Regions from separate parts of the Furfurilactobacillus rossiae genome, predicted to be linked through region 2. Evidence: predicted binding sites of a transcription regulator. Region 2 holds the regulator's gene; the other holds the start of a gene.
The links. The regulator NrdR, encoded in region 2, represses ribonucleotide reductase genes. The targets are predictions, from matches to a motif close to ACACNATATATNGTGT.

Region 1: the regulator NrdR is predicted to act here: its motif matches at 1,537-1,552, upstream of pnuC (nicotinamide riboside transporter PnuC).

The regions. Positions count from the first base shown of each region.
Region 1 is NZ_CP040586.1:2,048,165-2,061,059, forward strand. Features, by position in the region: gene LROSL1_RS09965 (hypothetical protein) at 190-1,014, shown strand; gene LROSL1_RS09970 (hypothetical protein) at 1,155-1,376, shown strand; gene pnuC (nicotinamide riboside transporter PnuC) at 1,783-2,550, shown strand; gene LROSL1_RS09980 (glycoside hydrolase family 65 protein) at 2,830-5,154, opposite strand; gene LROSL1_RS09985 (Fur family transcriptional regulator) at 5,825-6,277, shown strand; gene LROSL1_RS09990 (DHA2 family efflux MFS transporter permease subunit) at 6,338-7,762, opposite strand; gene LROSL1_RS09995 (multicopper oxidase family protein) at 7,853-9,319, opposite strand; gene LROSL1_RS10000 (hypothetical protein) at 9,344-9,514, opposite strand; gene LROSL1_RS10005 (PucR family transcriptional regulator) at 9,597-11,156, opposite strand; gene LROSL1_RS10010 (nitroreductase family protein) at 11,655-12,317, opposite strand; gene LROSL1_RS10015 (acetoacetate decarboxylase family protein) at 12,404-12,895, opposite strand, start outside.
Region 2 is NZ_CP040586.1:1,180,593-1,193,487, forward strand. Features, by position in the region: gene murC (UDP-N-acetylmuramate--L-alanine ligase) at 1-147, shown strand, start outside; gene LROSL1_RS05525 (multidrug effflux MFS transporter) at 231-1,427, opposite strand; gene LROSL1_RS05530 (Bax inhibitor-1/YccA family protein) at 1,661-2,380, shown strand; gene polA (DNA polymerase I) at 2,688-5,390, shown strand; gene mutM (DNA-formamidopyrimidine glycosylase) at 5,433-6,317, shown strand; gene coaE (dephospho-CoA kinase) at 6,314-6,919, shown strand; gene nrdR (transcriptional regulator NrdR) at 6,957-7,430, shown strand; gene LROSL1_RS05555 (DnaD domain protein) at 7,460-8,839, shown strand; gene dnaI (primosomal protein DnaI) at 8,842-9,777, shown strand; gene LROSL1_RS05565 (NCS2 family permease) at 10,236-11,540, shown strand; gene thrS (threonine--tRNA ligase) at 11,915-12,895, shown strand, end outside.

The DNA of each region.
Region 1 (12,895 bases), 870 kb from region 2:
CAAATATTTGTAAACTATGTAATGCATTTTTCTATCTCGACGCTTAATTCCGAGATGTCCTTTTGATCAATCATGACGCTTCTTTGACATCAAAACTTGCTCGAATTATTACTTTAGGTCATATTAGTATTAGATTTATGTGAACATAGGAGCACACCAAAACGCCTTAACCTTTTAAGGAGATTCATAATGAAAAAAACATTGACCTTCAGTATTGTGGTATTAAGTGCACTTATTCTAGCCGGCTGTAGTAATAACACAACTAGCCATCGTACGAATTCTGTTCGCACAAATTCAAGTGCAAAACAAAGTAATAGGGCCGGTTCAGAAAAAGTCTCAAATTCAAATAGCTCGTCTGCTTCCGTTTCCGCAACATCTAATAATTCCAGCTCAAGTAATCAAAACGCCAGCGTAGACTCGAGTATGGAATTAGCTGCTAAACTCAGTGACAATGAGTGGTACGTTCTTGCCTATATTCAGGACTGGAATTATTCATCAAACGATAGTATCAGTGCGACCAATTTAGCGTCGTTTAGTTTAGATACTGACCCTGAAAATCATCAACAAATGCTCTCACAAGGAACAGTAGATTCTAGTTGCAAGTTAATTTCTGTTAATGCTAATTCGGTTACGATTGCACCATCCTCAGGTGAAGGCGCAAGTAGCACCTTTACCAACGAAACTCATTCCAAAAAGGCTCTAGCTGAAGAATGGATTCATTCACAATCGGACATAGATGCACTCGCCCACTTAACTGCTGGTGCTGAAAATCTTGGCGCTCAAGACGCAAAGGAAGAATCCGAACAGGAAAGTAATAGCTCCAGTGAGGATAGCAATAGTCAGAACAGTGACTCCGATAATCAACAGGATAGCACCACTGATTCTAATGACAACGATAACCAGTCCAGCGATAACGACACCAACGATGATCAAGATGATACAGAATCAAACAATCAATCCGATGATAACAACTCGGTCGATACAAATGACGATCACACCCAGGATGACGACTAATCGTTAAACCCATTAAGTTTCTGATTACGATACTTTCTAGTGAATATCTATATTTTTAACTCACAGGCACATAATTACCCCTTCTCAAAAACGCATGCTAAACTCGTACTCATACTTAGCAAACACAAGGAGGAATAACTATGATTACAATTTTCCATAACGAACTTGGCCATCACAGCATTCACTTCCCTAAAGGTAAATACATCACATTTAACCTGATTCACCCGGCTCCAACTGCCGCTTACCGCATTGAAATTCTGGACACTAACTTGGATGGCGTTAAACGCCTGCAATTGCGGTTCAGCCATCTCGGTCAGATTTTCAAACTGCGCGACCAACAACTTAGTTTCCAACTCATCTAGTTGACTCACTCCCCCCTCAATGAGGCATCTAGATGTTGTGGCTCCATAAAATGGGCTTTCACAGCCATTTTATGGAGCCTTTTCTTTGCTCTGACACGGTTTTACCGTTGAAATTCAAAAATTATAGCAAATCGTTTTCATTCATTTTCACAACTTTCATATACAATATATAGATTTTTCAAAAAAGTTTTCACATCATCTTGTGTCCACCACAAAATAGCTCTCAACGCCGCCATTACGGTCTCAAATCACCACGTACCGGTAACCCATGCTACATACAATAAGCGTTTAACAGGCATTTTGTTTTCCACGGTCTGGGTGCTAACATATCTATCAGTGCGTTGCGGGCCTGAATCTTTTACTTCTACCGGGCCACAAATACAAATCATAGAATGGAGATCTTTTCATGCGTCACGTTACCAATTATTTTAAGTTTCTCGGCCACCAGTTAACTGGCTGGCACAAGGCTTCATACTGGCTCTTCGGTTTTTCGTTAGGTGCCCAAGTGATGACCTTAGTTTCAAACCCCTTCAGTTTGGTTAGTCTGATCACGTTCATCGGGACGACACTTGGGGTACTTTGTATCTTAGCCATCAACCAAGCTAAGAGTGTTAATGGTTTGCTTGGTGTATTATCAGCACTTTGCTTTATTTATGTTGGTTTTTCTGCCAAAAACTACCTGTCCATCGGTGAACAGATTGTTTACATGGCCACACTTGACCTGCCAGTTTTGCTAAGCCCAAGCTGGAACAAAAACATGGTCAGCAAAATTCGTTCATTTACATGGCGCAGTACCACAGTTGCTATTATTGCTACATTAGTTGTTTACGGGATCTCCGGTTACGTCATTGGCGCAGTTACCAACGACCCTCGTCCCTGGATTGATGCCATTTCATTCAGTATCTCCGCTTGTGCCGGTGTCATCTGCTTCATGCGGTTCAAACAACAATACATTTGGTGGGTTGCGTCTGGTTTAGCCCAAATGGTTTTGTGGGCCGTTTCCTTCCGTCAAGGTGACGCTACGTTAGCCATGTTTGTTAACAGTTCTGTCTACTTGATGAATGACTTCTTAGCTTTCACTATCTCCCCTTGGTACAACAAAAAGAACCAAGCTGCTGAAGCTAAGAAAGAAACAGCCTACTTCGAACAAATGGAAGCTGTTCACCAGAATTAGTTTTCGTATCAACACATAGATAGAGCAACGCACAGCTAAATTTATCGAACGAACCCCGGCAATTTTGAAGTTGTCGGGGTTTTCTCGTGCCATTTACGGCTATTTCTATAGATTTGGGCATAAGACTTCAGTTTTAATTTGGTGAAATTGCCGCGAGTGTGAAACAAAGCACTGTCCTTTGTTCATCTAACTAAAAAAATACGACGTTCATGAGAAAGCCCCATAAACGTCGCATTTGAATTATCTGAGAAAGCCGGTCGCCCTCTCCTAATATCAATTCTATTTCTCCGTTAAATTAACGGTCATCATCCGTTTGACTGGTGCTTTGCTGCTTAAGGCCACTTCCTGTCCGTCACAGTAAACTGTCACCTGATCACCCTCAATCAGGCTAAAGTGCGCTTGATTACGTGTGATGTGCATTTCAAACTGACTGCCACGATAACGAATCTTGAACGTCAATGCTGACCACTGAACCGGTAAGTGTGGATGAAACTCCAAGCCACGGTCAGCGCGAATCATGCCGGCTACGCCTAACGTCATTTCCATCCAACTAGCACCCATGTTGCCAACATGCACGCCGTCTTGGGAATTGCCCTGACTATTGTTTAAATCAGTTAGGATTGATTCGGCAATATAACGGTACGCTTTGTGATGCGCTAAAATTCGATGAGCCAGAATACTAAAGATTGGTCGCGATAACGATGAATCGTGTGTCGTTAATGGCTCATAGTAATCAAAATCACGTTTGAGCTGTTCAATATCTTGATCAGCCGGGAACAATAAGTCACTCATCAGTGTATCAGCTTGCTTGTTGACTTGATGGCGATACAAACGCATTGGGTGGTAATGAAGTAACAATGGGTAATTATCCCGCGGCGTCTGGTCAAATGGCCAAATCTCTATGTTAAAGGCACCATCATCCTGCATCTTAACACCGAGTTCTTTATCAAACGGCAGGTACATGCTATCTGCAATGTGTGTAAAGGACTGTAATTCCTTTTCGGTCACCCCAAGCTCTTCTAACTTGCTTGGATGACTCTTCTTAAGCTGTTTAGCATAGCTAACGGCTAAACGTAAATTGTGTTGAGCCATCCGGTTGGTGTAATAATTATTATTCACCATTGCCGAATATTCATCGGGTCCAGTCACTTTATTAATCACAAACTTACCGCCCTGAGGCCCATCAATACCGAAACTGCCGAAGCGCTGCCAGAAGCGCGCCGTCTCCAAGATCAGTTCAAATCCCATTTTTACCAAGAAATCCTGATCATCTGTGACCTGCACGTATTCAGCGACCGCATACGCAATATCCGCGTTAATATGCACAGCCGCCAGACCAGCAGGAAAGTAGGGCGACGCTTCCATCCCATTGATTGTTCGCCAAGCAAACATTGCCCCGCCGTCCAAGCCAAAGTCTCGAGCCTGACGCCGTGCCTCGTCCAACGTATGGTAACGATACGTTAGCAACGCCCGGGCCATTTGCGGGTCTGTATAAATGAAGGCCGGTAGCATAAACATTTCGGTATCCCAGAAATAATGCCCTTCATAACCTGCCCCGGTGAGTCCTTTGGCCGGAATGCTGGTCTTCCCATCGTGACCAGCAGACTGATGCAGATGGAAGAGATTAAAGCGAATCCCCTTTTGCGTCTCTGGGTCACCATCAATCCGAATATCCGAATTGTGCCAAAACTCCTGCATCTTGTGGGCAGATTCTGTAAACAAGGTTGAAAACGAATGATGTTCCAGATGTGCGTTTGCGTTTTTCAAGTATTGCGTGTGGTTCATCGCGACATCCATTAGGCTGTGAATCCGCCCAACGGAATAACCGAAGTCAAAGGATTCTGCCAACCCTTGTTGGAGGTCAAGATCCATTACATACTTGGGCATACCGTCCGAACGGTCAAACTTAACCAAGGAGTCTTCGCCCAAATAACGCCACATAAGGACTAGCCCCAATTGACTCCGTTGTGTCGTGATCTGCATGGCCGGAAAGTCCGCATTCAAAAACTGCCGATCCAAAATGTTATTTCGCGACACCGCACGAATATCGCCGTCCCTGGTAAATACCTGGTCAATATAGGGGTGCTGTTTGTACAGCTTTACCGCCCCGCTAAAGTTAATCGGCCGAATGGTGTAGCTGACACAGTAAATGCCATCATCAGCCTGTGACGCAAACGTCGATAAGGATAACTGGAGTATTTTTCCAGAAGGTGTGGTTATCTCAAACAATTCATTGAGTAACCCCGTTTCCATATCAAGGTTTTTATCCACAACTCGAGTGGCAAATGTCGTTTGATCCGATCGTTCTCCATCAACCTCAATGACGAGGTATCGTGGGTCAGGTAACTGAGCGATGGTTTGGTTATTTTCCGGGTAACCCGCGTATGATTCCCCATATGTAATGTGGCTCAAATCATAAAAGCCATTCACAAATAAGCCAGGCATCCCTTCATCTAATCGCAGGTTCCCCTGTAATGGATTGCTGGCACGCACGCCTAGATGTCCGTTTGCCAACGCGTAGATGGTCTCTAAGAATGAAGCATTACGGTTCGTTAAATCCTGTAAGTGAAGTTGAAACGACTGTTTTTGCTCACTTATTGCCATATGAATTACATCTCCAACAAATCAGCGTTATCATCGTGTTTATCATAGTGCAACCGCTTCAATATGCGCAAGATTTTACCTTTAAACTATTGAATAGTGCTGCCGAAGCACTAATCACTGCCGGTTGTCACCGTTGATACGCTTGCCGTGAGACCGGTTCAAGCCTTAAAACCGCAGTCTTTCACCTCGCTGGGAAGCCTCGCAAGATCACGAGTCTTCCCAACCGTCCGTGCTGTAAATTCGACAGAATCATTCGAATTAACACCACCTTCACGACTCGGTATCAACGGTGACGCTCTCACATGCATGTAATAGCAGATTCAATTGCGACCCATTTTCTTATTTTTAGCTTTAAATTTAGCTAAATTTAGTACAACATGAGTGAAGCCGGTCGAGGGCAGAATTGCAGGACGGGCTTGGAAACGTGGTCTTCGGTTCCAAGCCGAGGTTGAAGACCCTCAGGGTTTGAGGGCTGAGATCGGTCCCATGGTATGACGTCCTCGACCTGCAAAACGAAATCAATCCACTCAAATTTTGAGGAATTGATTTTACTGCCATAATTTCAGACGCATCGTCAATTAGATGAGTCCTTGACAATTCATCTAATTGGTATTTAGATAGAAAAGCGTTTTAATATTAAGTTAGAACAAGTCTAAGGAAGGAGTTGTCTATGGCACAGGTTATTGATGAAGCAGCGGTAAAAGTATTAAAGGACAAACATCTGCGGGTTACCCCGCAACGGCAGATTGTGCTCCATTACCTCATGACACACCACAATCATCCTGACGTTGGCACCATGTTTGACGAACTGAAACCCGTTCACCAAGGACTAAGCTTGGCAACGATTTACAATACGTTAAATACGTTAGTCGAAACAGGGATTGTGATTGAGCTAGAAAACGGTGATGCCGGAACACACTATGACTACTTTGGCCGGCCACATTTTCACGCCGTTTGTCAGAACTGTGGGAAGATTACGGACATCTTTTATGATGATTTCGCTAATCTGGAAAGCGCTGCGGTTAAACAGTCTGGTTACATGATTACCGAAGATCACATCGAACTCTATGGTTATTGTCCAGATTGCCAACGCAAACTGGGACTAACACCAGATGTAAAATAAATCAGATATAAATAAAAAATCGTCGCTCACAATTAATGTGAACGACGATTTTTCTTACTCCTACTTCGTTGGTGCCTGTTTACCACGCGGTAAGGTAAACGTTAATGCCAAACCTAAGATTCCGATAATCAGAAATGTTAAGAACGTCATCTGATAGCCAGTCAGTGTGGCCTGATGCAAACCTTGAGCAGCCTTATGCGCATCTGTCACCCGCGTCAAAATAATCGTGGCGGCAGCAACCCCTGCCGATCCCAGAATCTGACGAGCAGTCGTTGTCACAGCTGTTCCGTGAGAAATCAGTTTATCCGGCAATGAGTTTGCCCCCAATGTAACGGCTGGCATCATAACAAATGCATTCCCACCTTCAGTCACAATTGAAGCCAAAATCAAGCTAAACACGTTTAAATGACGTGCAAAGATAGTCAGGTAACCAAACCCGAGCACAATCAAAATCATCCCCGTAAGGACAACATTTCGTGGTCCAACGCGATCCATCAAATGACCGGATAGTGGGTTCAACAGACTGAGACCCACGGCCGCTGGAACCAGCGACAAACCAGAAAATAGTGCTGAAAGACCAAGCACGTTTTGATAATACAACGGTAGCACAATCGTGGTCACAATCAGTGCAATGTAAGAAGCTCCCGTTAGCAACACACCAGTCGTGAACAAACGGCTGTGGAAGACTCGTAATTCCAATAACGGCTGGTCACGGTGCAACTGACGATAACAAAAGCCAATCAACGCCAGAATACTGATAATTAGCAACGCTGTCAGCCACCAATTAGCACCCTTTACCCCAATTTGATTGAGGACGTATAAGACACCGATGAATCCCAGTGAATAAATAATCGATAGCCAGTCCATTGTCGATCGATTGACTGGCATAACATCTTTAATCGTCCAGAAAGACAGAATAAACACAGCGGTAACCAGCACGAAGAACAACACAAACAGACCACGCCAACTGGCAAACGACAGGACAATCCCAGAAACGATTGGCCCGGTTGCTAAGGCAGATCCCATGATTAGTCCTGCCGTGCCCATCGTTGCTCCCCGATGATCTTCAGGCGTAATTGTCAGCAGCACCGTCTGAAACGATGGAAAGATGATGCCAACGCCAAGTGCCTCAATCAAACGACCAATTAGCAATACTGGGTAATTCGTCGCCGTCATACACAGCAATGTCCCAAACGCAAACATGGCGGTCACCCAACGAAATAACGTTGTGAATTTAACGTTATTCAGTAACCACGGGCTCACGGGAATCATGACACTCATCACCAACATAAAACCAGTCGTCATCCACTGCACTTGCGGTGCTCCGATATTAAACGTGCGCATTAAGGTCGGATATGCAGTCGATAAGGACGATTGACTAATGGACATACTAAATGTGCCCGTTAGTAACGTAATGATGAACCATAATCGATTATAAATGTGCCCCCTATTGTCGACACTCGCTGTTGCCTCTTTCTCACTCATACAATGCACTTCTCTCTATGTGTTCGCCGACTCACATAAAAACGGCGTCTGAATTATTCAAGACGCCGCTCATATTAGCCAACGATTAATTTAATTTTGGTTCGTTCGGTTGTTAACATCATCCATGCTTAACAAATGGAACGTTTGTGGGTGGTCTGGATCATAAGCTTCAATCTGGGCCATCATCCCTGTATCCTCGTGTTCCAAAATGTGGCAATGATACATGAAGACCCCAGGCACATCAAACATAACCCGAATTCTAACAGTCTCACCGGCATTAACACCGACAACATCCTTGTAGCCGTGTTCATTTGGATAAGGTGCCTTACCATTCCGTGACAGGACTAAGAAGTGACAGCCATGCATGTGGAACGGATGAATCATGCCACTACCCATGTCATTTGTATTAGTCACATCCCAGTCGACGACATCACCCAACTTCTGTTTGCGGTCAATTCGTTGCATATCAAACAGCTTACCGTCAAGGCGAACTTCGTCGTCCATGCCTGACATAACTGTCTTTTCAACGGGCAAACCTGGCGTTGGTTCCCAATCGGCCAAATCAACCAAGTGATCTGGCAACTGCGTGCTATCTGGTTCAAACTTGCCAATTTCAAACGTCATCAACGGCACATCGTCAGACATCAATTGAACTCTGTCACCTGGTTTGTGATCACCGAAGTCAACGATAACTTCTGCCCGTTCAGCACAGGTCAACATCAACTTAGTCAACTTAACTGGTGCTGGCAAAATGCCACCATCAGAGCCAACCTGAGTGAATTCGTGATCATCACTGAAGTGCAAACGGTATTCACGCCGGTCAGCACCGTTCAAAATTCGTAACCGAACCCGTTGCGTCGTGACCTTAAAGACACCATTAACGGTGCCGTTAACTAACGGCGTGTCACCTAACGTACCGTCCACGTCATAATCGGCATCATAATCCAATTGATTGTCGTGATAACTACGATCTTGCAAGATAACTGGAATGTCATCAACGCCATAATTGCGTGGGAATGGTAGTTTACTCTCTACGTCGTCAGTCACAACAACTGCCGCTGCCAAGCCGTTCCAGACCTGACGAGCAGTGTTCGGACATGGGTGCGGGTGAATCCAGTCCGTTTGGGCCGGTTGATTCAAGGTGAAGTCAATGTCACGAGATTCACCAGGATAAATTGGCGCATGTGGTCCACCGTCTGTGACAGGGCCAGGCACGTTGAGACCATGCCAGTGCAATGTCGTCACTTCAGGTAATTCATTGACGATATGCACGTGATAATGGACACCATCCTTCAACACGACCGTTTGGCCCAGCAAGGATGCATTGTAGCCCCACGTCTTCGTCTTAGCACCGGGTAAAATTTGTGTTTCACCAGCTTGCGCGCGAATGGTGTACCAAACATCATTGCCATCCACTTTGTCCGGTTTTAATACACTCGGAATTGTTAAGGGCTTCTCCGGCACATCCGGTACCTTCAACGGCACATAACCCCCGTCATGCAAATCATAAACAGGTTCATCGTAAAAATAATCGTTGTAAACCTTCTGTTCACTCATGCGAACGCCTCCTATAAATATGTATCATGGTTTTGACTTGCGAAAAGCACACCAGCAATCAATGATGGCTTGCAATAACATCCCCACTGCCATCACTTCCATTGCTAGCATGTTCTTGTTAGCAAATACTAAATAAAACAGAAACGCATACAAAATCACGAAAAAGATCGTGATGGGTTTAGAACCAGTTCCCATAATTCCACCTCCCGAGTACATTGTATTCATTCTAAGTTAAAATGTCATCGCAGAAGGCTGAAAAATTTCAATTTAATTTGGATTACAGATCTAAATCACTTAATCTAAACTCATCGCTTTCCTGGTCTGTCGTCGGAATTGACTGATCAATCACATATTTGTTTTTCTCCAAAAAAGCGCGAACTTTGAAGCTGGAAGCCAATTTAAAACAGGTCTCAGCATTTTTGACATCAATGCCCGTTAACTCAGTTATATGCATCAGTCGATTTCTAAGAGTATTAGGATGAACAAAGAGTGACTTAGCCGTTTGCGTCAAATTGCATGTAGACTCGAGATATACATCTAAGGTTTTGACAAGTTCCGTATGATTCTGTTTATCGTAAACCATGAGCGCCCTTAAAGCCGGATTAATAAAAAACGGTAAAATTTCAATATGATGTACTCGCGCTAACACAAGATCAAAAAATTCGTCTTCGCAAAAAACAACTGTTTCTTCATGATCCCGCAATTTCGAAGTTCGTGTGCAAACCATATTGGCTGCAATGGTGTCCTCCGGTCTAGTGTAATAGTTCGATACAATGAATCGACAACCAGCCTGTTCGGCCACTTTTGTCAATTTATTTTTAAACGAGTCACAGTTATAGGCCTGTAAACCAATGGAGATAAGTGCTAAACACTGATGATGAAAAATTGTAAACAAACATTGTTTAAACAATGGTGTCATCAAATATTTTAACCGTTCCTTAAGTGCGGTCGCTGATTGCCCAGATTCAGGTTCACAACGAATTAATACCATCGCATCTGGCAAGGTTACGTGCTGCTTCGCAAACTGGGCTGGAAATAAACTGCGCTGTTGCTCCGTTAATAACATTGTCAGTAGTTCATCTCGTGGCGAAGACGCTGATAAGGTGACATGTTGTTTAATCATCACTTGGCCTAACACTTCCGCCAGCATCGGCAACATTGTAACTACTTTCGCGTTTAGCGGTGTTTGAACCGTAGCCATAGCAAGATAGCCTAAGGACTGCTCATGATTAGTAATCGATGTTACTAAAACTGGTATTGTTTGTGCAGCAGTAGCTAACCGTCGTAAATGAATCTTCAATCCATAGCTATTAGCCAAATCACGTTGTTGAAATAACCATGATTCGCCATGGATGGGTTTAAATGCACTTTCAAGAGTAGTTGTCATTGACTCATCAGTTGCTATCGTTGAAATAATTTTGCCACTTAAGTCAAATAAAATTAATGGATTTTCCAGCATTTCACTAATTTGACGAATGCAGGTACCAAAATCATCATTTATGGCGTTAATGGCCTGTTTACTAACATTGTGCTGGACAACTGTTTTTAGCATTAATAAATCCGCAATATCGTTAAACAACTGTAGAATGTCCTTATCGTCAACAGCTTGATTTGAACTACGGCGATGGTTGATCTGTCCCAAGACAAAGTCGTCTAGCCTTATAGTTAAAGTCCCGTCGTCATTTTTTACAACACCTAACGTGCCATATTCGTTAGCTTTAACAGAAGCATTAAGCAATTTCACATTCTCAATGCTCTTGTCACTAATTTCTTGCGATACATCAACACTAAGCTCCCAATTCGTAGCGATATGTTTAAGCAATTCTTTTAATTTCATCGTTTCATCCTTTCAATGATCTCTTCAGGGACGACGTGTTTAACGTATTAAAGTCACAAATGATAGCACTTTCATACTTAATCGTACCTAATGTAAGCGCTACCGTAAAGACGTAAAAAGTCATGTAGGATATTGTGTATTTCCTGTAATCATTTAATCTTGTTGATTAAAGCCTAAAAAATTCTGTAAGCTTTTACGGGCAAAGTTATGTTCATTATGAATAACGCCTTGGCTTGAACTGGTAATCAATAAACAATCTGGCATTCATCGTAGCCATCCGGTAGATGAAATTTATCCCATTCAGCCGGTATAGTTAAGGTATCGGCTTGACAAGCGTACAGGCCCAGTCTCTCCGTAAGCATCGAACTGAATGATTGTCCTTTAATGAAATACTTAAAATGTCGTTTGATAAAATTAAAAAACAACAAATGGTTGTCGAGTTTTTAAGCTCAGCAACCATTTGTTTTAAATTGTTTAATTTATCTGAAAGACCGCAGACTAAAGAAAGTCAGTCAACGTCTTGGCGTCATAGCGGTCAGTGTGAAGAATATCCTTGCTCTTATCAGCTTTACCGACAGCAACAGCCATTACCGGAACGAAACGCTTTGGGTCTAACCCGACAGCCGGAATGATCTTTTCGAAATCATATCCAGACCAAGCATTAGCGTCATAGCCATGTGCCCGAGCAATTAACAATAGCTGCATACCCACAACAGAGCCATCAATAGTTGCATCTAAGGTCAGAAAATCACGAGATGCATTTTCATAGAGTGGTAGGAAGGTTCCTAAAATCTGGTCCAAACGTGCTTTATCAATTTTGCCGTCTTTATAAACTTTTGTCCAAACGTCACGATAAACTTCGTGTGACTGCGTGTCACCTGCAATAAAAATAATTGCAGATGAAGAATCAATTTGAGGATAGTTAAATTTCATGGCAGCGGATTTTAACTTTTCTTTTGCTTCCGGCGTGTCAATGACCACAAAATGCCATGATTGCAGATTACATGCCGATGGTGCTGAAGTGGCCTCTGAAATCATTTTTTGCAATTCATCACGTGAAATTTTTACCGATGGATCAAAGTTACGAACTGAATGACGATCGAACATAACATTCGAGAAATCATTGTTAACCAATTTTTTTGTCTCTGTTGCTTCTGACATCATCATTGCCTCTTTCGTTTATAATGTTCGTGCCCAACTAACTAATTAAATAGTAATGGTATCGCTTTCATTTAGCAACCTAAAGCCTAAATCATGTAAGCCGTTGCAGCTGGGTTGATGACACCACGATCATAGTGGCCTGTAATCAAGTATGGCGCCATCTTGTCAGCATCAACTGACTCTAGCTTCAAGGTGTTGTACATGGTCGATGTAGCAAAGTGGAACCATGCAGCACCAAGTGGCTTAAGCACTGGTAATTCGCCAAATGGATCGTCATCAGTGGAGTCAACCTTAATGGACAGGCTCCCTGGTTCAACCCTGTCAGCCAAGTTGCGCATTTGTGTCGAAACTAACTCAACGTTTGTAAAGTGATTTGTCCCATCTTCATGTTGATCCAAGTCGTAGTTAAAGAAGAATGAGCTCATTTCAGCCTCTTTGTTCAGTGCCAATTGACCCGCAAATTGTTTCATGATAGAAGGGTCATTTAATTCACCTGCTGTCCAAGAAAGGTCTAATAGACGTTTGCCATGACGATCAACAACTGCACTGGCAGAATTGTCGTTGCGTCGTAATTCAAT
Region 2 (12,895 bases):
GGTGGCGAAGTGCTGACGTTGAATAATATGTCGCCTTTACTGGACTATCATGATGCTGTGGCCATCTTTATGGGGGCTGGTGACGTTCAGAAGTATGAACGTGAGTATGAAACGCTTCTGAGTAACACGAGCTTGAATAATGGTTAATGTTGATTAAATACGATTCTTAGACATAAAAATACCGTCGCGAAGTTAAATTCGTAACGGTATTTTTGTTTGTCCATGTTTTTTTATAGATCCTTGTTGCTAGTTGTTGAGTGACTAAAGTGTAGCAAGATTAATCCTAAGGCTTCAAAAATTGAGATAAGAATAATCATTGGATAGGCGGTGTGGGAGCCAAATAAACCGACCAGCGGCGAAGCTACACCACCGACTAATTGGGACAGAGTACCTAAGATTGCTGAGGCTGTGCCAATGTTTTTAGTTGTGCTTTCCATGGCAATAGCAGTGGTGATAGTGCTATTGAAACCAACTGATGAAACGACAAACCACAAAGCGACTGCAAACAGCCAGAGCTGATTAATTGTTAATGCGTTGATGACCAGGATGACACACCCGATTAGAGGGACTAAGAAGCCAACTTGGGCAATTTGATGCTCATTAAGAAATTCAGAAACACGGCCGACAATTTTACTTCCCAGTGCGATTCCTAGACCATTAATGGCATAGATAATACTGAAAGCAGTTGTGCTTAGATGATAGTCTTGCTGAAAGATAAACGAAGAATCTGCAATGTATGTAAACAAAGCGCCGTACACAAGTGCTAACAGACTTGCATTGAGCATAAAACGTCCGTTTGAAAAGACGCTCTTGAAATCGAGCTTTTCAACAGGCCCGCCAATGCTAGTAGCTGTCTCTGGCAGACCGAAGGCACTGGCAATGACGAGCAAAATCCCAACAATTGTTAATGTCACAAACACTGATTCCCACGGGAAGAAACTTACTAGAACAGCTCCTAAAATGGGGGCGATAACCGGAAAAATTCCGTTGATGGACATTAATGTAGCGTAGAAAGTGGTTAATCGGTGCCCGGAGAAAAGATCTCTGGCTACCGCCCGCGACAGCACCTGACCAGCTGCACCAGCAAGGCCTTGAATGACACGAAGAACTAGAAAGACCACAATATTATGGACAAAGATAAGTGCTGCCGAAGTGAGTGTGAAGACAGTCAGCCCAATTAATAAGGGTTTCCGCCGCCCAACACGATCACTCCAAGGACCAATAATTAACTGACCGACGGCCATTCCAATGAGACAGGCACTGATACTTGCCTGAACCGCTGCTGAACTGGTATGAAAACTAGCTTGCAGTTGGGGCAGTGCCGGCAGATACATATCTAGGGATAATGGGCCAAACGCAGATAGCGTGCCCAATAAAAGTGTTAAGAACAGACTGGGTTTTACAGTCTGTTGTTTTTCGACTGGCATAATGGCTCCTTACACTAAATAGTTTATAAAACAAGGTAGACATAATTTTAAGCGTCTTGTGGTCAAAAAACTAGAGGGGATGGACAGTTATCTATAAGGAATTCTAAAGTTGCGTATTGCACAGGTAAAACGCTTGCGTGTTTGGGTAAATCTGTTAGAATACATCTTGAACATGAATTAGTCAGTATTTGTCAAACGACAATTAGTTAATTAATAAGAAATGAGGGATTTTTGTGAATAACAATGAATATCAACAACCTCGCCGAGAGGTGAACTCACAGGCTTCTGGTTTATCAGCCTTCATGAGTAAAGTCTTCGGTTACATGGGTGGAGCGGTGCTGATTTCCGCAATCGTTGCCGTGCTTGCCGGCGTTGTTTTCCAACAGCAATACTTTAGTTTTATTGCTGCTAACCGCTGGTTCCCAATCGTTCTAGTGGTAGCTGAATTTGGGCTCGTAATTGGTACTAGTTTTAAGGCCAATCGGAGTGCAACAGCAGGACTGACAATGTTGTTTGGATTTGCGGCGATCAACGGGTTGATGCTGTCCAGCATTTTCCTACAATACGCGAGTGCGACGATTTTCTCTGCATTCTTTGCCTCAGCTGCTATCTTTGGTGGAATGGCCTTTTATGGCTCAACGACCCACCGCGATTTGACTAAGATTGGTACGCAAGCAATGTTTGCACTGATTGGGATTCTTATCGTTAGTTTGATTAATATCTTCTTACGTTCATCCTTTATCAGTTTCATCTTTAGTTTTGTTATCGTGGCTGTCTTTGTTGTTCTGACCGCTTGGGATACACAACGGATGCGTAAAATTTATGAACAGTACGGCAATCAGATTTCGTTGAGTGGCCTAGCCGTTCAGGGCGCTTTCCAGTTGTACCTAGATTTCATCAACATTTTCATTTACATCCTGCAGATTTTTGGCTACGGCAGCAACCGCAACTAATTAAACCTGAATGACTAAAATCATGCTATGAGCAGGGCTTTAATGTTTGTGAATAAAATGCTCGAATAAATTGTAACTAGAAACCGTGTTGACATTGTTGTCGGCACGGCTTTTTGTTTGTCAGTGTTTCTTGAACAATTCGAATCTTTTTTCTACAAGGGGACTACGCCTGCAAAGTCAAAATCAGTCGATAATTATCAGCACCGAGCTCACTTAAACATTCAATTACGCTTCTGCTTCAAATTGGTGCGCGAGCGCTTAATTTGTTAAAATGGAATCATTAAAATCAAAGAAAGCGACGGCCTTTATGAGCGAACAATTAACGTTATCAACAAATAAAAAACTATTACTGATTGACGGCAACAGTGTGGCCTTTCGTGCCTTCTTTGCACTGCATCAACAGTTGGATCGATTTACTAACCATGATGGCTTACATACGAACGCCATTTACGCGTTCAAGACGATGTTAGATAAAGTAGTTAAGGCTGTTCAACCGGATAAGGCGTTGGTGGCATTTGACGCGGGTAAAACAACTTTTAGGACTGGTAAATTCTCTGACTACAAAGGTGGCCGGTCTAAAACGCCGGAAGAATTGTCAGAGCAAATGCCTTACTTACGAGATCTTTTGACTGGTTACGGCATCAAGAGTTATGAACTTAAGGATTGGGAGGCCGATGACATCATCGGCACCATGGCTCGTGAAGGCGAAGCGGACGGATATCAAGTGATCATCGTAACTGGAGACCGTGATCTGACTCAGTTGGCGACGAACCAAACAACGGTGGCAATCACGCAAAAAGGTGTTAGTGAAATCGAATATTACACACCTGCTCACGTACAGGATAAGTATGGCTTAGAGCCCAAACAAATTATTGATATGAAAGGACTCACGGGTGACACTTCCGATAATTATCCAGGTGTTACCAAAGTGGGTGAGAAGACGGCGATTAAGTTACTGACACAGTTTGATTCCGTTGAGGGTGTCTATGAGCATCTAGATGATATTAAACAGAGCAAGATGAAGGATCACTTGATTGAGGATCATGATCAAGCCTTGATGAGTAAAGACTTGGCGACGATTCGCACCAATGCGCCGTTGGCAATTCATTTGGATGATATCGATTATAACGGTCCTGATATTGACAAATTAATTGCATTCTATCAACAGATGGACTTTAACAATTTCTTGAAACAGTTACAGAATACCGGTCTTTCTTTGGATTTAGGCGACGATGAAACAAGCACGGCTTTAAAAACTGTCAGTTGGACTGAATTAACCAAAGATAATCTAAACTTAATTGATAATTTTACCGATGAAGTTAGTTTTATTTTGGAAATGCCTGATGAAAATTATCATCTCAGCGCATTTGCTGGTTTTGTGATGACTGATGGCAAACAAACATTGGTTAGTCGAGAAGTCGATCTGCTTCAATCTGCACAGATTAAGAATTTGATGGAAAATGGCAATATTGAAAAGAACGTCTTTAATGCTAAGGCTCAGTATGTAGGTCTACACCGTCTCGGAGTCAAACTTGTTGGTGTTGATTTCGATTTGTTACTCGTTTCTTACTTGTTGGATACGAATGATAATTCAAATGATTTGGGTAGCTTGGCTCAGCAGCATGGTTACGACCAGGTTGAAACAGATGAAGCCGTTTACGGCAAGGGTGCCAAACGGGCGATTCCTGACGATGATGAACAATTCTTCGATCATTTGTCGCGGAAGGCATTGGCCATTCAAAATCTCCATGAAGAGCTGTTTAAAGAACTTGATCAAAATGAGCAGCGTGATTTATACGTCAACATTGAGTTGCCGTTAACGTTTGTACTGGCGGACATGGAAATTGCCGGTGTTTATGTGGATACTGACCAATTGACCAATATGCGAGAAAAGTTCAAGGAACAATTGTCATCGCTGAAACAAACCATTTATAACGAAGCTGGAGAAGAGTTTAACATCAATTCGACCAAGCAATTGGGCCAAATTTTGTTTGAAAAAATGAAGTTGCCAGTGATCAAAAAGACTAAGACGGGTTATTCAACTTCAGTTGATGTCTTAGAACAACTGGCATCTCAGGCGCCCATTGTGGAGAATATCTTGGCCTACCGTGGCTTGTCTAAGTTGCAATCGACCTATATTGAGGGACTGTTAAAAGTCGTCCACAGCCATGATCACAAGGTGCACACGCGCTATTTACAAACTCTAACGCAGACAGGTCGCTTATCTTCAGTTGACCCGAATTTACAAAACATTCCGATTCAAACCCAGCAAGGACGTGAAATTCGGAAGGCGTTTGTGCCAAGTCATGATGGTTGGGAAATCTTTTCTTCAGATTATTCACAAGTTGAATTGCGTGTACTAGCTCACATTACGGGGGATGCAAACTTGCAAGAGGCCTTCCGTGAAGACGAAGATATTCATGCGGCAACAGCTCGCCGAATATTTGGGTTAACTTCTAATGATGAAGTGACGCCATTAATGCGGCGGCAGGCCAAGGCAACAAACTTTGGAATTGTTTACGGAATTAGTGATTATGGATTATCACAAAATCTGGGAATTTCCCGTCCTCAAGCAAAACAATTTATTGATACTTATTTCCGCGAATATCCCGATGTTAAAAAATATACAGAAGATGTTGTTGAGCAGGCAAAGAAGCAGGGCTACGTGGAGACAATCACGCATCGTCGCCGGTACTTGCCTGATATCAATGCGAAGAGCTTTAACCGCCGTTCGTTTGCAGCACGAACAGCGATGAATACGCCAATTCAAGGGTCAGCAGCAGATATTATTAAGATTGCTATGATTCAAATGCAGAAGGCCTTAACTGATCGCGATTTAAAGGCTACTATGTTGCTGCAGATTCATGATGAGCTGGTCTTTGAAGCACCCAAGGAAGAGATTCCGATTCTTGAAAAATTAGTTCCAAGCATCATGGATTCAGCTGTTAGTTTGGACATTCCGTTGAAAGTTGAAAGTGCTCACGGATCTACTTGGTATGATGCGAAATAACGATTTATCGAAAGCTTGAATTTCAAAATGGAGGCATGAATGATGCCAGAATTACCTGAGGTTGAAACGGTGCGTCGTGGGCTAACGCGGATGGTTGTTGGAAAAACGATTACTGGAATTGACGTTTATTACCCGAAGATGGTGTTAAACGGGGCCGACGCTTTTGTGACGCTGTTGACTGGACGGACAGTTACCCGAGTCGATCGGCGTGGCAAGTATTTGTTGTTTCGCTTCGATGGCGGGCTGACGATGGTTTCTCATTTGCGAATGGAAGGCAAATACTTTGGGGCACCAGCTGACATGCCAAGGGATAAACACACCCATGTTGTTTTTCATTTAAGTGACGGTCAGTTACTGTGTTACAACGATACACGTAAATTTGGGCGCATGATTGTGATCCATACTGGTGATGAAGACACTGTTGGTGGGCTAAAAACGTTGGGGCCGGAACCAACACCGGAAACCTTAAGTGTGGCGTATTTAGTTGCTAAAATGGCAAAGAGCCGTAAAGCAATCAAGACTTGGCTGTTGGATCAAAGCAACATTGCAGGGTTGGGCAATATTTACTGCGATGAAGTGCTATGGTTAAGCAAGATTCATCCGGAACAACCGGCAAATACAGTGACCATTGCGCAAATCAAACGATTACGGTTGAGTATCTTTGATGAATTGCAATTGGCAATCGAACATCACGGTACGACAGTGTTCACGTATAGTGCGTTTGGACATGCGGGAGAATTTCAAAATGAACTTCACGCATATGGTCACGGCGGTGAACCTTGTGAACGGTGTGGCACCACAATGGTGAAAATTAAAGTTGGTGAGCGGGGCACCACGTTTTGCCCCAAGGAACAAAAACTACATGTTGCCAAGACAGCTACTTACAAGACACATTCTGCAGCGGCGACTAAGGAGACTTCTAAGTGACAACGGTGATTGGACTAACTGGCGGTATCGCCAGTGGCAAATCAACAGTTTCTAAAATGTTTGCAACGGCAGGCATACCAATTATTGATGCGGATAAAATCGCTCACGAGGTGGTGGCGCCTAACACAACCGTTCTGGCAGATATCGTGAGTGTGTTTGGCGGTACTGTTTTGACAGCAACGGGTCAGTTAGATCGTCACAAATTAGGCAACCTAGTCTTTAATGATGACGACAAGTTAGCTGAGCTTAATGCAATTGTTCAACCCGTTATCCGGAAAGTAATTCGGTCGCGAATTGATCGGTTTAGGAGCCAAAATACGCCCGTAGTTGTCTTGGATGCGCCATTACTCTTAGAGCAACACTATGAAAAAGACGTTGACATGATTGTGGTAGTTAGCGTTCCACTTAAGATTCAACAGGCTCGGTTGATGGCACGTGATAACTTGTCGTTAGCAGAGGCTAATGAACGAATTGAGAGTCAATTATCCTTGGCTAACAAAGTTGCCAAGGCAGATATGATCATCGATAATTCCCAACAACTTGAAGAAACCCGTCTACAAGTGGTAAACTTGCTTGACAAAGTCCGTCAGACTGCGGATTAAAACGATTTAGTATTGATTAAAGGAGCACAGACAGGCTATGCAATGTCCACGGTGTCACCATAACGATACCCGAGTTGTTGATAGTCGTCCGACCGCAGAGGGTCAGGCGATTCGTCGACGACGCGAGTGTGAAAAATGTGGTTTTCGATTTACAACGTTTGAACGGGTTGAAGTAGCCCCATTATTAGTCATTAAAAAAGATGGCACCCGTGAGGAATTTAGTCGCGAGAAGATTCTTCGCGGCATTATTCGCTCTGCAGAAAAACGACCGGTTACCATGCAGCAAATGAATACCGTAGTTGATAAGGTTGAGTCAAAGGTCCGCGCACTGGGTGAGAATGAAATTTCAAGTCAGCTGATTGGCGAGTACGTTATGAATGAGTTGGCTGATGTTGACGAGATTGCATATATTCGGTTTGCCAGTGTCTATCGTCAGTTTAAGGACATGAGTGTCTTTTTGGATGAAATGAAAGAAATGGTTGAACGGGACAAACACTCGGATAAACGTTAATTGCTGAATACAAGAAGGGAGTGTCAGTCATGAATGTTGCACCAACTTTAACACCGCGGTCAGGATTTGTGGTTACACTGCCACCTCGTGACGAGCAGCATCTGTTGAGCTGGCAAACGTTGTACGCACCGATATTGGGTGTTACTGCATTTGGTTTATACACAGGGTTGACTACGTTTGCTAGTCAGCGCCCCCAGTTGTCTAATCGTCGTCAACACAGTGAGCTGTTGACATGGTTGCGATTGGATTTGGATCATTTTCTGGCTGCCCGTAAGCGGTTGGAAGCAGCCGGCTTGTTGGATAGTTTTTACCAGCAAGACGCACTAGGGGATGTTTACGCTTATCAACTGCAGTCGCCACTTTCGGCGACTGCCTTTTTTGCTGATGATTTACTCAGCGTGTTGCTTTTACAATCGGTTGGTCAAACACGATATGATGAACTGTTGGCAAAATTTGAACAGCCGACGGTTAACGTAAGCCAGATGAAAAATGTATCAGCTGATTTTTTAACCGTATTTCATATGAGTGATGCTCAATTAACTAACCGACCAGCGCAGTTGTCGATTCAGTCCGATAATCATCGTGCTGAGCGTGAATCTAGCTTGGTTCAAGTTGACTTCAAACTGCTAAGCGATTATTTAAAACGAGAGTACGTTGAGTTGGATTCAGTCATGAATCAACGTGATTTAATTGCTACTGAAGCGACGATGTATGGATTAAATGAGCGAAGTTTAGCTAACTTTATTGTCCAGGCGACAAGCGTGACAACAAATCAGTTTGACGCTAACCGTTTCAAACAAGTCGTTGCTGCTCAATTTCAAGCGACTCAGGCTGTGGACAATTCTGTGAACTCAAGCGATGGTGACGCCCAGAATGTTCAAACACAACCAGTGACAACAACCGGTGACAATCAGGATCAGGCACAAATAAAAGCATTGGTAGCAGCCGTTAAAGCGTATGCACCAGCTGACTTCTTGGCCAGTTTAAAGACTGAAAAGAATCAGTATGTTAGCGACGGCGAACAACGTGTTTTGGCTAAATTCATGGATCGACACTTGTTTGCGCCCAGTGTGGTGAACATGCTGATTTACTACCTTATCAGTGATCGCGATAAAAATGTCCTTTATCTTAATGATGTTGATCGAGTCGCTAATGATTGGGCAAAGGCTAAGGTGCAGACGCCAGAGCAAGCAATTGATCACATGCGAAACTACAAGGAAGAGCAGGAATCGCAACGGATTCAACGTCAAAATGGTCGAGCACCTAGGGCACGAGAACAACTGACGGATTGGAACGCTCAGTCACAGACACCAACTTCAGAAGTGGCTGCTTCTGAAGATGACGCTAATGAAATTCAAAAATTACGTCAACGTTTAAATCAGGCTAAAAAGAATCAGGAGGATCAATAATCATGCAGGACTTAGGAAAATCAATGCGCGATTTACTTAATCGCCAGAATCTGAACTCTGATTACCAACGGTTGATTGCAAATGCGATTAATGATCCCGATGTACAAGCGTTCATTAAGGCACATCAAGATGAGTTGGCAGAGGATGTTTTGGAACGTAATGGGTCCAAATTGTACGAATATGTGAGCCAGCGTGATAAATTACGTGCTGGTCACCAAGTTTTTGCACCTGGATACGAACCAAAATTAGTGGTCAGTGACCATTATGTGGAAGTGACTTACGAACCCACGGAAGACACGCTACTTGCCCAAAAACGATCAATGCTTAAGAAGCGCGTTCATGCAGTTTCCATGCCGAAAATGATTGAACAAGCGTCGTTTGGTGATTACAACGTGGACGGTGAAGAGGAGCAGCGTGCTAAAGCACTGCGGCAAGCGATGCAATTTGTGGCTGACTATTCACAAAAACCGCATGAATTTCATCAAGGTCTGTACTTCTATGGCAATTTTGGAGTCGGCAAAACATTTTTACTCGGCGCTATTGCCAATGAACTCGCCACATTGGGATACCAGTCAACGTTAGTTCACTTTCCCAGTTTTGCTGTGGAGATGAAAAATTCGATTGGTAAAAATAATGTTGCCGAAAAGGTTGATGCTATTAAACAGGCGCCAATCTTGATGATTGATGATATTGGCGCGGATTCGATGAGCTCATGGGTGCGCGACGAAGTGTTAGGTGTTGTTTTAGAGTATCGAATGCAAGAGGAATTGCCCACTTTCTTCAGTTCAAACTTTTCTATGCAACAGTTGTCAGATCAGCATCTCTCAATTAATCAGCGTGGTGAAAAAGAAGAAGTTAAGGCTGCGCGGTTAATGCAGCGAATTCGTTTCCTAAGCCACGAGGTCGTGATTCAGGGACCAAACCGTCGGCCACAATAAAATATTTAAGAGTGTTGTGACACAAGTTCGACTTGAGAACGAGCATTAATATAAAACTGACCTATTCCTGAACTTTGGGAATGGGTCAGTTTTGGGTTAAGCGGAATTCTCAGGATTTTGGAGCGCGATATGCCTCACATTATTCGTTCTAAACAAACTTATGTCACAGCTTTTTCGTTTGCAACGGATCATAAATAACGGTTAAAGAGGTTCACTTTAGGAATTTGGCGCAGTTTCAAGTCAAAATCATAAGAAAGTTCAGCTTTTAACGGAATTCGTACTACATTTTGCAGATAAAGTTCGACTTTAAATAAAATACGTTCGTGTTTTACATTTAATAATAAAAATGATACGATATTACTCGTTCTTCAATGAATCATATCCGAACAATCGCTAACGGCCGTTATGTGAATTTTAGGAATAATTATCTAAGGGAGCCTGTACTCGTGATTGAAAAAATGAATCATTATTTTATGTTGGATGAATTGCACACGACTGTTCCTCGAGAAATGCTAGCGGGATTCACAACTTTTATTTCAATGGCATACATCATGTTTGTGAACCCGAGTGTTTTAGGAGCCGCGGGTGTGGATAAAGGCGCTGTGTTTACGGCAACGGCATTGGCTAGTGCCATCGGCTGTATTCTGATGGGAGTTCTAGCACGTTATCCAATTGCGACCGCTCCCGCGCTGGGTATTAATGCATTTTTTGCTTACTCAGTTGTCATCGGAATGAAAGTTCCGTGGCAGACGGCAATGGCTGGGGTGTTTGTAGCTTCGCTGATTTTCTTGGTAATCACAATCTTTAAGCTTCGTGAAATGATTATTAATGCGATTCCATCGGATTTAAAGTATGCGATTTCGAGTGGTATTGGTTTGTTTATTGCTTTTATTGGGCTGCATGATGGTGGTTTGATTGCCGCCAACAAGTCAACTGTGGTTGGCTTAGGATCATTTTCCACAGCGACAACTTGGCTAACGATCTTTGGTCTCATCTTGACATCGATTTTAATGGTAATGCGTGTCCCTGGGGGTATTTTTATCGGGATGGCGGCCACTGCAATTGTTGGACTCATAACGAAATTGATTCCGATGCCACATCAGTTGGTTGCTGGCGCACCAAGTTTGGCACCAACATTTGGCGTTGGCATTAAGCACATTGGTGATATTAATTCCGTTCAAATGTGGGTAGTTGTGTTGACGTTCCTGTTAGTAACCTTTTTTGATACGGCGGGTACGTTGGTGGGGCTTGCCCAGCAGGCGGGCTTTATGAAAAACAACGAAATGCCACGAGTTGGTAAAGCGTTGATGTCTGATTCTACAGCGATGCTGGCAGGCTCTGTGTTAGGTACATCACCGGTTGGTGCGTACGTTGAATCATCAGCTGGGATTGCTGTTGGTGGACGAAGTGGTTTAACTGCCATCACAACTGGTATTTTGTTTGTCCTTGGAATGTTCTTTTCGCCACTTTTGACGGTCGTGACTAGTCAGGTGACAGCGCCCGCACTTATTATCGTTGGGGTACTGATGGCGCAGTCGTTGGCACGAATTAATTGGACAAAAATGGAAATTGCGATTCCATCGTTTTTAATTGTCTTGGGCATGCCGTTGACGTACAGTATTTCAGACGGATTAGCGCTGGGTGTCATCACTTATCCAATTACAATGATTGCTGCCAAACGTGGTCGTGAAGTTCATCCGTTAATGTACGTCTTGTTCTTTGTCTTCATTGGCTTCATGTGGATTTTAAACGTCAATCATTAATTTTTGTGCCCGATTTTTCCGAGTCATTTTATCGTCTAGTGATTGACAAGCAATTATTTTGTGGTTTAATAAGTTTTGTAAACCAATCAGATATGATGTCAGTTAACAAACCTCTTAGAGAGCGTCCGGTGGTGGAAGGATGCAGGTGTTAAGTGGTGTTACCCCTGATTCAAGCGTCCGGTGATCAAGCTGGACCGATTGACCGCGTTATTGGTCACTAGAGGCAGTTATTGAGCGCGATATGCTCTAACTGTGAATTTTGGGTGGAACAACGTTGATGACGTCCCTGACCGCGATTGCGGTTAGGGACGTTTTTTGTTTCATGTCATAAATAAGCAGAACTGCAAGGTGTAATTTCAAGGAGGAAAAGCAGAATGGCAGATATTAAGATTACGTTTCCAGACGGCGCTGTTAAGCCGTTTGCCAATGGCTCAACGACGGCAGATGTTGCCAAGTCAATCAGCATTAGCCTCGCTAAAAAGGCTGTAGCCGGAAAATTTAACGGTGAGTTAGTTGATTATGAAGCACCGTTAACGGAAGATGGCAAGATTGAAATTGTCACGAAAGATACACCAGAAGGGTTGACTGTACTTCGCCACACTGCATCTCAAGTGTTAGCCAACGCGCTTCACCAACTTTATCCAGAAATGCATTTTGGTCAAGGTGAGGCCAGTGATGACGGTTTTTCGTTTGATACGGACAATGCCGATCACCAAGTTAGTTCAGATGACTTGCCAGCCATTGAAGCCAAAATGAAGGAGATTGTGAAGGCTAACTTGCCAATTTCCCGTGAAGTGTTGGCTGAGGCTGACGCGCTTAAATTGGTTGATGGGGACCCTTATCAAACACAATTGGTTAAGCAAGCAGCCGCTGCCAATGATGGTCAGGTTGCTGTTTACCGTCAAGGTGATTTCGTTGATTTAAGTGATGGTGTTCAAATGCCATCAACTGGTGACGTCAAGATCTTTAAGTTGCTGTCTGTTGCGGGCGCGTACTGGGAAGGTAAGTCATCTAACCCAATGTTGCAACGGGTTTACGGGACAGCCTTCTTCAATCAAAAAGACATGGATGCCGACGATGTTCGCCGTAAGGAAGCTCGTGAACGCGATCATCGTGTGATTGGTAACGACTTGGATTTGTTCTTTGTTGATCCTAAAGTCGGTGCCGGCCTGCCATACTGGATGCCAAATGGCGCAACGATTCGTCGTACCATTGAACGTTACATTATTGACAAGGAAATTCAGCATGGTTATGAACATGTTTACACGCCAGTTCTCATGAACTTGGATGCTTATAAGACATCTGGTCACTGGGAACACTATCGTGAGGACATGTTCCCACCAATGGACATGGGT